Linked DNA regions of Geothrix sp. 21YS21S-2. Each later gene encodes a partner of the first gene's protein in a complex. Links are inferred from orthologs where the notes say so. Each region holds a gene or a part of one and is shown on either strand. Other genes may lie near its edges.

Region 1 (5,771 bases):
GTAAGGGGTGACTTCAACCAGGACCCTGTCGCCAGGGAGGATGCGGATGAAGTTCTTCCGCATCTTGCCGCTGATGTGAGCCAGGACCTGGTGCTTGTTTTCCAACTCGACCCGGAACACGGCATTGGGCAAGGACTCCACCACTGTGGCTTCGAGCTCAATGGCTTCTTCTTTGCTCAAGCTTGCTCCTGGAAAAGTTCAAGGATGGTGGCGTGGATCGCATCGGGCGCGAGGTTGCCGTCGACGGTGCGATAGTTCGGCCTCTCCTTGTAGAAGGCCTGGAGAGGCTGGAAGGTCTTGTTGAATTCAACCATCCGGCTTCTGAAGGCCTCGGAGCAGTCGTCGGCGCGGTGCTTCAGCGGACTGTGGCACAGATCGCAGACGTTCTCCTGGTGGGGCCGCTTTGTGACGAGGTGGTAGATGGCGCCGCAATCGTTGTTGCTGCACACCATGCGATCCACCACACGGGCTTCCAAGACACTCTCGGGGACGAAGATGTCGATCACGAATCCGAGGCCGATTCCCTGGGAGGAGAGGAAAGTCTCCAAGGATTCAGCCTGTTGCAGGGTCCGGGGATATCCATCAAACAACACATCTCCGCTCTCGTTCTGCAGCCGCGCGAAAACAAGACCGTTAACCGTGTCGTCATCCACAAGCTTGCCACTGGCCATGAGGGCCTTGGCCCGAAGGCCAATCTCCGTCCCTTTCGAGACGGCATCTCTCAGAATATCACCTGTAGACAGGTGTATCAAAGACCTTTTTTGAACCAGGCGCTTGGCCTGGGTTCCCTTTCCGCTGCCAGGGGCCCCGAGAAGGATATGGATTTTCATGGCGTCTTCGCTCCCGAGCGTGCCAGCCGGCCACCCCGGATGCGACCCTTCTCCAGGAACCCGTCGTAGCGGCGCATCACCTGATAGCTCTCAAGCTGGGCCACGGTATCCATGGCCACGCCCACGACGATGAGGAGGGAGGTTCCGCCGAAGTAGAAATTCAGTCCCGGCATGGAATTGGTGATCACGAGGGGAACGATGGAAACCAGGGCCAGGTAGACGGCGCCCGCGAAGGTCAGCTTCGAGAGGATGCTGTCCATGTAGACCGAGGTCTCCTTGCCGGGCCGGATGCCGGGGATGTAGCCCCCGGACCGCTTCATGTTGTCGGCGGTCTCGTCCGGATTGAAGACGATGCTGGTGTAGAAGAAGGCGAAGAAGATGACCACGCCCACGAAGATCGGGGTGTAGGTCCAGAAGTGGGACTGCGGGCTGATGTAGCTGGAGGCCTTGCTCAGCCACTCCCACCGCGTGAACTGGGCGATGGTGGCGGGGAAGAAGATCACCGAGCTGGCGAAGATCACCGGCATGACGCCCGCGGTGTTCACCTTGAGGGGCAGGTAGGAACTGCGCTGGCTGGCCATCCGGGAGGAATCCACCCGGCGGGCGTAGTGGATGGGGATGTTCCGGTAGGCGTTCTCCACGAGGACGACGGCCAGGAGGACGACGGTCATGGAAGCCAGCAGGAGGAGGAAGACGCCCGGAGGGGCCACGTTGCCGGCGCCCTTGAGGGACGCCATGAACATGGTGCCGATGGTCTCCATCGCCTTGGGCAGGCCCGAGACGATGCCGGCGAAGATCAGGAGCGAGATGCCGTTGCCGACCCCCCGGTCCGTGATCTGCTCGCCGATCCACATCACGAAGATGGTGCCGGTGGATAAGGTAAAGGCGCACAGGATCTTGAAGCCGAGGCCGGGATTGATGACCACGTCGGGCCCCAGGCTCTGGGCCAGGGACGCGATGCCGAAACCCTGCACGAAGGCCAGGCCCACGGTGAGGAACCGGGTCCACTGGTTGATCTTCTGGCGGCCGGCCTCGCCCTCCTTCTTCTGGAGGTTCTCGAGGGCCGGGACCACCGCGCCCATGAGCTGGAGCACGATGCTGGCCGTGATGTACGGGGTGATGCCCAGGGCGAACACCGAGAACTTCTTGAAGGCGCCGCCCGAGAACAGGTCAACCACGTTCAACAGATCCCCCGCCTTGCCCAGGTTCTTGGCCAGGGCTTCGGCGTTGACGCCGGGCACCGACACGTGCACGCCGAGCCGGTAGATCACCAGCATCGTCAGCGTGAACAGCAGGCGCTTGCGAAGTTCGGGGTTGGAGAACAACTGCCGGAGCTTTTCCATGCGTTTCAAATCCTAACGGGAAGGACTACTTGGACGCCTGCTTGGAGCAGGGGGGCTCCTGGATGGTGCCGCCGACGGCCAGGATGGCCTCGCGGGCGCCCTTGGTGACGCGGTCTGCCACCACGGTGATCTTGTGGGTCAGTTCGCCGCGCTTGAGGACCACGATCCCGCCCATCTTGGGGTCAAGCAGGTTCTTGTCCTTCATGGCTTCCAGGCACACGGTCTCGCCTTCGGCGAAATGGGTGCTGATGAAGTCCAGGCCCAGCTCCTGGAGCTGGATGGCATGGATGTTGGTGAAGCCGCGCTTGGGGAGGCGGCGGTGGAGGGGCATCTGGCCACCCTCGAAGCCGCGCTGAGAGCTGTAGCCCCGGCGGGACTTCTGGCCCTTTTCGCCGGCTCCGGCGGTCTTGCCGTTGCCGGAGCCCTTGCCCCGGCCGATGCGCTTGCGGTTCTTCGTGGCGCCCTCTGCGGGCCTGAGTTCGTTGAGCTTCATGTCTTACCCCTTCACCGTGACGTCGATGAGGTAGGGAATGCGCTTGACCATGCCATGCACATTCGGCGTGTACTCGCACTCCCGCTTGTCTCCGACCTTCTTGAGACCGAGGGTCTGGAGGAACGCACGATGCTTGGGCACGGTGCAGATGCTGGAGCGCCTGAGGGTGATGACGACCTGCTTGCCGAGGAGCTGGGACATTTAGGCCTCCGCCTGATCCAGGCCACGGTTGGTCATGACCGTGTAGGGATCCATGAGGTTCTTGAAACCCTCGAAGGTGGCGCGAACCACGTTGTGGGGGTTGGAGGAACCGAGGCTCTTGGTGAGCACGTTGTTGATGCCGGCGGCTTCCATGATGGCGCGGACGGCGGCGCCGGCGATGATGCCGGTGCCCTCGGGAGCGGGCTTCATGAGGACCGAACCGGAGCCGAAGCGGCCGGTGATGGGATGGGGCAGGCTGCGGTTGGGCGACACGGGAACGTGGATCATGTTCCGCTTGGCGCTCTCGATGCCCTTCTTGATGGCGGAAGGCACTTCCAGCGCCTTGCCGAGGCCGAAGCCCACCTTGCCGTTGCCGTCGCCCACGACCACCAGCGCGCTGAAGGAGAAGTTCTTGCCCCCCTTCACGACCTTGGTGACGCGGCCCACGTAGATGACCTGGTCCTTCATTTCGCCTTGCTGGTCGCCGCTCTGGGAGTTGGGCTTGGTGTCTGGTGCATTGTATGCCATGTTCCTCACCCTCCTAGAACTGGAGCCCGGCAGCCCGGGCGCTGTCAGCCAGCGCCTTGACGCGGCCGTGATAGACATAACCGTTGCGGTCGAACACCACGGACGTGATGCCCTTTTCCTTCAGGCGAGCGGCGATGCTCTCCCCGACGGCCTTGGCGGCTGCGATGTTGGAGCCGGAGGCCAGGGTTTCCCGCAGGCCCTTTTCGAGGGACGAGCTGGCGGCGATGGTGACACCCTGGGTGTCATCCACGGCCTGCACGTAGATCCTCTTGAGGCTCTTGTAGATGGTGAGACGCGGACGCTCGGGGGTGCCGGAAATGCGGCCCCGGATGCGATTCTTGGTCTTCTGACGGCGGATCGAGATGTCGTTAGCCATGGTTGCTCCCTACTTCCCGGTCTTGCCGGCCTTGCGGCGGATGACTTCACCCGTGTACTGGACGCCCTTGCCCTTGTAGGGCTCCGGCTTCCGGTACTTGCGGATGTCCGCTGCGACCTGGCCGACCAACTGGCGGTCGATCCCGGTCACGACGAGGTGAGTGTTCTTTTCCACGGCGATCGTGATGCCCTGGGGAGCGGCATAGTTGATCGGGTGGCTGTAGCCCAGGTCGAGGCGGAGGTTTTCGCCGTCCATGGCAGCCTTGTAGCCGACGCCGACGATGTCCAGTTCCTTCTTCCAGCCCGTGGTCACGCCGACGACGGCGTTGTTGATCAGGGCGCGGGTGAGGCCGTGGAAGGCCCGGTTCTGGGCTTCGTCATTGACGCGGGTAAGGTTGATGGAATCGGCCGCGACTTCGACGGTGATCCCCTGGGGGATCGGGCAGGTCAGCTTGCCCTTGGAGCCTTCGACGACGGCCTCAGCCCCGTGGATGGTCACTTTGACGCCTGACGGCAGTGCCACTGGCTTTTTTCCGATGCGAGACATGATGGTTTCCTTGGAAAGGGTTGGAGAGCGGTTTCTACCAGACGTGGGCCAGGACCTCGCCACCGAGGTTCTGCTTGCGGGCGTCCTTGCCCGTCAGCAGGCCCTTGGGCGTGGTGAGGATGGAGATGCCCAGGCCACCCTGGACCTCGGTGATCTCCTTGACGCCGGCGTAGACGCGGAGGCCGGGGCTGGAGATGCGCTTGAGGCCGTGGATGACCGACTCTCCGGTCTTCACGTACTTGACCTGGATGATGAGGTAGTCGCGGCCCTCGTGCTCGACGGCCTTGTAGCCGTGGATGTAGCCTTCCTGCTTCAGGATGGCGGAGAGACGCTCCTTCATCTTGCTGGCGGGCACGACCACGGCGTCGTGGCCGGCCATGATGCCATTGCGGAGGCGGGTGAGGTAATCGGCGATCGGATCAGTGTTCATGGATGCCTCTCCTTACCAGCTGGACTTCTGGACGCCCGGGAGCTCGCCGGCGAGGGCGTGCTTGCGGAAACAAAGGCGGCAGAGTTCGAACTTGCGCATGTAGCCCCGGGGACGGCCGCACACCTTGCAGCGGTTCCGGTGCTGAGTGGAAAACTTGGGCTTGACGCTGTCCTTGTAGATCTTGTTGGTGCTAGCCATGTGGGCTCCCTATTTCCGGAAAGGCATGCCCAGGTGGGCAAGCAGGGCACGGGCCTCGGGGTCCGTGGGCGCTGAAGTCACGAAGGTGATGTTCATCCCCTTCATCTTTTCAACCTTGGAGTAGTCGATCTCCTGGAAGATCAGCTGGTCCTTGAGGCCGAGCGTGTAGTTGCCGCGTCCGTCGAAGGACTTGGTGGGGACGCCGCGGAAGTCGCGGACGCGGGGGAGCGACAGGCTCACCAGGCGGTCCAGGAATTCCCACATGCGGTTGCCACGCAGGGTCACCATGCAGGCGATGGGCATGCCCTCGCGCAGCTTGAACTGGGCGACGCTCTTCTTGGCCTTCCGGACGACGGCCTTCTGGCCGGCGATCGCGGTGAGCTCTTCCACGGCGACGTCCAGGACCTTGATGTTCTGGATGGCGTCGCCGACGCCCATGTTGATGACGATCTTGTTCAAACGGGGCACTTGCATCGCAGAGGTGTACCCGAATTCCGATTGAAGCTTCCCGGCCACTTCGGCGTGGTAACGGGCCTTGATGCGGGGTTCCGCACTAGTAGGCATTCTTTCCTCCATTTCCGGGGGACGACTACATCCCCAGGGTTCGGGAGGGCGAAAGGGCTTGGTACCGGCGGTCCGGCCCGTTTCCTTCCAACCTCGGTTGTCAAAGTGTTCCGCCGACGGACATCCATCGGCGGAATGGCCATTCTCTCACAGATGTGAAGGAACGGGATGGAAAATTCTTACTCGGCCCGCTTGCGGGTGGGCTTCTGGGTGGTGGGGTCGATCAGCATCACGTTGGAGGCGTGGATGGGAGCCTCCTTGG
Region 2 (6,079 bases), 750 kb from region 1 along the record:
GCCCGGATTGGGAGTCCCCACCAGGAAGTCGCCGGTCACCTTCCCCGGAGTCGGCGTGTGCCAACGTGGCCCACTCCGCCGGAACGCCTGCTCTCCGTTGGCGCCGGCCTGGCCGGCGACAACGAACGGAGCGAGGTGAAGGAACCGGCTTCCGCTGCGGCCACGGCAGCGGGAGAAACGGGAACTCAGGTCCTCGCGCTGCGGGAGCGCTGCTGGATGAGCTTGAAGATGCCCAGATCGATGAACGGCTGGAGCACCAGGAGCCAGATCGCGCCGTAGACGAATGCGGCGATGATCTTGGCCCAGTCGGGCACAGCGGGGATGAAGGCGCGCAGGGCCCAGACCGGCACGATGGCAGCGGGGATGCAGGCGATGAAGGAGGTCGTCGAGATCGTCCGGAAGGTCTTCGAGGTGACCCCGAACAGCCGCTCGCAATCGTAACCGATGCGGCTCTGGCTGACCTTGAAGTAGTTTACGTAGGCACGCACCAGGGAACCGCCCAGGGACTCGGTCGAAGGCGCCGTGATCACGCCGATGGTCTGGTCGCCCAGCATGCGCGCGAACTGGATGGCAATGATCTTCTCGCCGGCCCGCACGACACGGCCCTGGGTCACGAAGCTCTCCGCCCCGTCGCCCTCCGGAAGGGCGATGGCCACCTCGCACTGGCTGCCCACGGGCAGGGGTTCGGCTGCGGTCAGAAGGAGCCCGCCCATGCTGATGTTCACGGCAATCGCGGCAAGGATGGCCTTGCCCTTGACCATGACCGTCACGCGGTTCTCAACGGGGATCCGCTTGGCCGTCCTTGACTCGATGGTCCCGCTCATGGTTGACCTCCCCAGGAGGAAGAAATGCCTGCTTCGACGGCACCCGAATTGACTTCCAATCATTCTTGCAAAAACCCGGCACTTGGGAAGGTAAATTTCGCCCTCCTGATAGGAATATCGTCACAACACAAGGTATTCTTGAGAACCCTCACAGGGGTTCATGGCCCCGCCGGGGGCCCCGCCGATGCCCTATCCGTGTAACTCCCGATGAGTCAACACTAACTTTGGAATGTCCCTTCGCAACCGCTGGGCCAACATCTCCACCAGGGCGACGCTCCGGTGCTGGCCTCCGGTGCACCCGATGGAAATGGTGTGGTAGGCCCTGCCCTCCTGCTGGATGTAGGGCCAGGCCCAAAGGATCCAGTTCTCGGTCAGGGCCAGGAACGTGCCGAAGATGTCTGATTTGAGGAGGAAGTCCCGGACCGGGATATCCTTGCCGGTAAGTGGCTTGAGTTCCGCAACATAGTGCGGATTGGGCAGGAACCGGGCATCCAGGACCATATCGGATTCCGGCGGGACCCCATGCTTGAACCCGAAACTGATGAGCCGGAGGGTGGTGCCCTCCACCGGGAGGTCCGGCAGCAGCTCGGAGATGCGATGGCGCAGCTGGGAGAGCGTCAGGTTGGTGGTGTCGATGATGGCCGTGGCCATCTCCCGCACCGGCACCAGGCTCTCGCGCTCGCGCTTGATGGCCTCGCTGAGGCCGCCGTCCTTGGCCAGGAAGTGGGGCCTGCGGGATTCCGAGAACCGGCGCAGGAGGGTGTCGTCCTGGGCCTCCACGAAGACCACGTAGACGGGGATCGAACTGTCGAGGAGGCGGTCGACCAGGGCCGGAAGTTCCTCGGCGAACTCGGGATGGCGGTTGTCCATGCCCACCGCCAGCCGGGGCCGGCTGGGGTTGAGCTTGGCCTCCAGTTCCAGGAGCGGCTCCAGGAGCCGCGCCGGCACGTTGTCCAGCGCCGTGCAGCCGGCGTCCTCCAGGGCGCTCAGCACTGAACGCCTTCCAGCTCCCGACATGCCCGTCACGATCACCAGTTCCATGGAACTAGCGAAACATAAAGCGGGCCGGATGTCAGCCGGAATTTTCCTGTTGTCCCTACTCTTCCTCGAGTCCGCCGGCCGAGAAGCGCATCACCCGCTTGACCACGTCGCCAGGAAGGCCCATCTCCACGAGGGAACCCCGCTCGTCCGGACCCAGCTCGTGCATCTCGGAGGGTTCGCGGAAGAAGGACTCGTCGTCGGGGATATAGGCGGGCTGGGGTTCGACCCGGTAGAGGTAGCTGATGATCTCGTCCTCGTACCCGAACCGCATCTGCTCGAAGTATTCGTAGCTTTCCCGTTTGTACTCGACCAGGGGGTCCTTCTGGCCGTAGCCGCGGAACCCGATGGCCTCCTTGAGGTGGTCCATGACCAGGAGGTGGCGCTTCCAGGCGGAGTCGATGATCTGGAGGATGGCGACCCGCTCGTGCCAGCGCAGGACATCCTCGCTGCCCAGGCGGCGCTCCTTCTCCTCGTAGGCCTCGGCGACCAGGGCGGCCAGCTTCTCGATGGCCTGGGCGCTGCCCATGAGGGCGATCTCGTCCAGGTCCACGCCGTCGAGGGCGTAGAGCTGCTCGAAGCGTTCCTTGAAGCCGGCGACGTCCCGCTCGCCCTTCTCGGGGAGGTAGTCGTGGACCAGGCCTTCCACGATCTCGGCGGCCACGCGCAGCACGTACTCCTTCGTGTTGCCCCGCAGGATCTCGCAGCGCAGGCCGTAGAAGAAGATGCGCTGCTTGTTCATCACGTCGTCGTATTCGAGGAGGTGCTTGCGGATCTCGAAGTGGTGGGCTTCCACGCGCTTCTGGGAGCGCTCGATGGCGCGGGTGACCATGCCCGCCTCGATGGGCTCATCATCGTTCATGCCCAGGGTGCTCATCATGCTCTTGATGCGGTCCCCGCCGAAGATGCGCATGAGGTCGTCTTCGAGGCTCAGGTAGAAGCGGGAGGAGCCGGGGTCGCCCTGGCGCCCGGCGCGGCCGCGGAGCTGGTTGTCGATGCGCCGGCTCTCGTGGCGCTCGGTGCCCAGGATGTGGAGCCCGCCGGCCTCGATGACCTCGGCCTTCTCGGCCTCGGTCTGCCTGGCCATCTCGTCCACCAGGGCGAGGAACTCGGCCGTCTCGCGGCCGTCCTCGTGGTAGATCTCGACGCCGCGCTTGCCGGCCTCCATCTTGGCCATGCCCTCGGGATTGCCGCCCAGGACGATGTCGGTGCCGCGGCCGGCCATGTTGGTGGCGATGGTCACGGAGCCCTTGCGCCCGGCCTGCGCGATGATCTCGGCCTCCTTGGCGTGATGCTTGGCGTTCAGCACGACGTGGCGGATCTTCGCGGCCTTGAGGGCCTCGGACAGGTCCTCGCTGCTCTCGATGCTGGCCGTGCCCACCAGGATGGGCTGGCCCTTGCCGTGCAGTTCCTTGATCTCGGCGACGATGGCGGCCTTCTTGCCGGTCTTGGACGCGTAGACCGTGTCGGCGAAGTCCGAGCGGATCATGGGCATGTTGGTGGGGATGACGATCACTTCGAGCTTGTAGATCTGAAGCAGCTCGCGCGCCTCGGTCTCGGCGGTGCCGGTCATGCCCGCCAGCTTTTCATACATGCGGAAGAAATTCTGGAAGGTCACCGTGGCCAGCGTCTGGTTCTCGGCGTTGACCTCCACGCCCTCCTTGGCCTCGATGGCCTGATGGAGGCCGTTGGACCAGCGGCGGCCCGGCATCATGCGGCCGGTGAACTCGTCCACGATGACCACCTCGAGGCCCTTGCCGTCCTCCTTGTCCCGGACCATGTACTCCACATCCCGCTTGTAGAGGTTGTGGGCCAGCAGGGCCTGGTTGAGGCCGTGGAGCGTCTCGATGGCGGAGGGATCGTAGAGGTTGGCCACGCCCAGGATCTGTTCGGCGTGCCGGATGCCCTCATCCGTCAGGGTGACCTGGCGGTCCTTCTCGTCCACCTTGAAATCCACCTCGGGCTTGAGCTTGGGCACCACGGCGTCGATGCGGAAGTACTTCGACGTGTCCTCCTCGCTGCTGCCGGCGATGATCAGCGGGGTGCGGGCCTCGTCGATGAGGATGGAGTCGACCTCGTCGACGATGGCGAACGTGAAGCCGCGCTGGGTGAAGTCCTCCAGCGACCACTTCATGTTGTCGCGCAGGTAGTCGAAGCCGATCTCGTTGTTGGTGGCGTAGGTGATGTCGCAGCCGTAGGCGGCGCGGCGCTCGTCGTCGGTGAGGCCGTGCTGCACGACGCCCACGGAGAGGCCCAGCCAGCCGTAGAGGCGCCCCATCCACTCGGCGTCGCGCCGGGCGAGGTAGTCGTTCACGGTCACCAGATGGGATCCCTTCCCCGCCAGTCCGTTCAGGTACAGGGGCAGGGTCGCGGTGAGGGTCTTGCCCTCGCCCGTGCGCATCTCGGCGACCTTCCCGTAATGGAGGACCATGCCTCCAATGAGCTGCACATCGAAATGACGCATGCGCAGCACCCGCCTGGACGCTTCGCGAACCACCGCGAAGGCCTCGGGCAGGATGTCGTCGAGAGTCGCCCCTCCTGCAAGCAACTCCTTGAAATAGGGAGTCTTTGCCTTCAGGTCGTCGTCGGAAAGCTCCCGGATCCCCGCCTCGAGGGCGTTGATCTCCTGGACCTTGGCCCAGAGGCGCTTCAGCTCGCGATCGTTTTTCGAGCCGATGAATTTCTTAAGGAGGTTGTCAAGCATGCTGGGTTCCAGTTCCGTCAAGCTCTCCATTTTACATGCGGCGCCACGAATTGCCCACCTTGCGTCGTGAAATCACCGGAGGGTTGCATTCTTGACCATTGCGCTTGAGTGTTCCCGGACCCTCGGGCAAACTGTTGGATTGTTTATGGAGCATCAATGAGCATCGAGCAGACGTTTGGGATCATCAAGGCCAACGCCGTCCAGGACGGCAACATCGGCAGGATCCTGTCCGCCATCGAAAAGGCCGGCTTCACGCTGCGCGGCATGCGCCTCGCCCGCCTCACCCCCTCCATCTGCAAGGGATTCTACGCCGAGCACGTCAACAAGGGGTTCTATCCCGAGCTCGAGGCCTTCATGACCGAAGGTCCCGTGGTCCTCCTCTGCCTGGAGGGCGAGAATGCCATTCTCCGCTGGCGCGAGCTCATGGGCGCCACCGATCCCGCCAAGGCCGCCGAGGGCACCCTCCGCAAGCTCTTCGGTGAGAACATGGGGCGCAACGCCACCCACGGCTCGGACTCCCCCGCCTCGGCCGCGCGGGAGGTAAGCTATTTCTTCAGCGTCTTCGATCGGGTTTAAACATATCAACAATAATAAAAAGGGGCCTTTTTAGGCCCCTTTGTTGTTCCGGGTGGCGAACCGCGGAAGCTGTTGACGTCCTCCCGGACGCCCAGTACTGTGATGTCGAATAGTAAATTAACAACATAAGTCCAGGGTGCCCGAATCCGGCATGTCCCGCCGAAAAATGGAAATAATCCTGTATGTCTAATCTGATCTATGTCTGCAGACGGGAGTCCAGCGACCTCGCCGGTGGGGCCCTCCTGGAGCGCGTCGCGGACTGGATCACCCCGCCGCCCATCAAAGGATTCGCCCATCGGATCCGGCAGGCCCCCGGCGAGGCCGTGTGCCTCACGGGACCGGGGGGCGCCGGAGGCCTCGAGGGGACCTCCGGCCGGGTCGGAGCCTTCGTGGGGGACTGGCCGGAGTGGCACCGCCCCGGCTCGGCGATCCCGGACGGGTCCTTCGCCCTGGTGCGCTCCGACGGGGGTCTCACCGAACTCTGCTCCGACTACGGCGGCACCCGCACCCTCTGGTATGCCATCACCGACACCGATTTCTTCGTCTCCACCTCCCAGCGGGCCATCATCTGCCTGCTCCAGGGCCTGAGCCTGAGCCGGCCAGGGTTCGCCTGGTTCCTGTCCTCGGGGTCCCTCGGCCCTTCGGGAGCCTGGGACACGCGGATACGCCGCCTGCCCCGGGGGGCCCGCCTGACCCTCGACCGGGCCCGCTGGACCCTGTCCCTGGTCACGACCTCCATCGTCTTCCGCAACCTGCCCATGCGGCGGGAGGAGGCGCTGGAGGGCCTCCGCCACGTCCTGGCCAAGGCCATCGGGTCCTGCCAGGGGCTTTCGCCCCAGTGGATCCTCCCCCTGTCGGGAGGCTACGACAGCCGGATGCTGCTCGCCACCCTGTACGGCACGGGTTTGCGCCCCCGCACCGTGACCTGGGGCCTGGC

Evidence for each region.
Region 2: the proteins of secY (region 1) and secA are in contact, whole or in part, in a crystal structure (PDB 3DIN), measured with the Thermotoga maritima proteins. The link is inferred for Geothrix sp. 21YS21S-2 from one-to-one orthologs. Residues at the interface, in WP_004081795.1 of Thermotoga maritima: Glu108, Gly109, Glu110, Glu111, Ala236, Glu237, Arg238, Arg239, Ile240, Thr241, Ile242, Gln243, Tyr244, Ala245, Arg246, Arg247, Val248, Thr249, Gly250, Arg251, Arg252, Val253, Tyr254, Gly256, Ala257, Ser258, Thr259, Tyr260, Leu261, Pro262; in WP_004082002.1 of Thermotoga maritima: Glu261, Ala262, Arg263, Lys300, Ala301, Arg302, Thr303, Ile304, Ile305, Leu323, Tyr324, Asp325, Pro326, Val329, Ser330, Tyr333, Ile336, Lys340, Phe345, Val349, Glu363, Phe364, Tyr374, Ser375, Gly376, Gly377, Glu393, Ile395, Thr482, Ser483.

The regions. Positions count from the first base shown.
Region 1 is NZ_CP132910.1:2,967,957-2,973,727, forward strand. What follows is about bases 1-2,881. They hold secY (preprotein translocase subunit SecY), read right to left. Parts: upstream 2,174-2,881; coding sequence 827-2,173; downstream 1-826. Other genes in these bases: infA (translation initiation factor IF-1), read right to left, coding at 1-180; RAH40_RS12980 (adenylate kinase), read right to left, coding at 177-830; rplO (50S ribosomal protein L15), read right to left, coding at 2,199-2,666; rpmD (50S ribosomal protein L30), read right to left, coding at 2,670-2,867; rpsE (30S ribosomal protein S5), read right to left, coding at 2,868-2,881. In the rest of the region: more of rpsE, read right to left, coding at 2,882-3,335; rplR (50S ribosomal protein L18), read right to left, coding at 3,409-3,771; rplF (50S ribosomal protein L6), read right to left, coding at 3,781-4,317; rpsH (30S ribosomal protein S8), read right to left, coding at 4,352-4,747; RAH40_RS13020 (type Z 30S ribosomal protein S14), read right to left, coding at 4,760-4,945; rplE (50S ribosomal protein L5), read right to left, coding at 4,955-5,509; rplX (50S ribosomal protein L24), read right to left, coding at 5,689-5,771. UniProt on the Escherichia coli protein: The central subunit of the protein translocation channel SecYEG. Consists of two halves formed by TMs 1-5 and 6-10.
Region 2 is NZ_CP132910.1:2,212,350-2,218,428, forward strand. Bases 1,721-4,909 are described here. They hold secA (preprotein translocase subunit SecA), read right to left. Parts: upstream 4,567-4,909; coding sequence 1,921-4,566; downstream 1,721-1,920. Other genes in these bases: rapZ (RNase adapter RapZ), read right to left, coding at 1,721-1,865; ndk (nucleoside-diphosphate kinase), read left to right, coding at 4,723-4,909. In the rest of the region: RAH40_RS09800 (PilZ domain-containing protein), read right to left, coding at 186-824; more of rapZ, read right to left, coding at 1,014-1,720; more of ndk, read left to right, coding at 4,910-5,142; RAH40_RS09820 (hypothetical protein), read left to right, coding at 5,325-6,079. UniProt on the Escherichia coli protein: Required for protein export, interacts with the SecYEG preprotein conducting channel.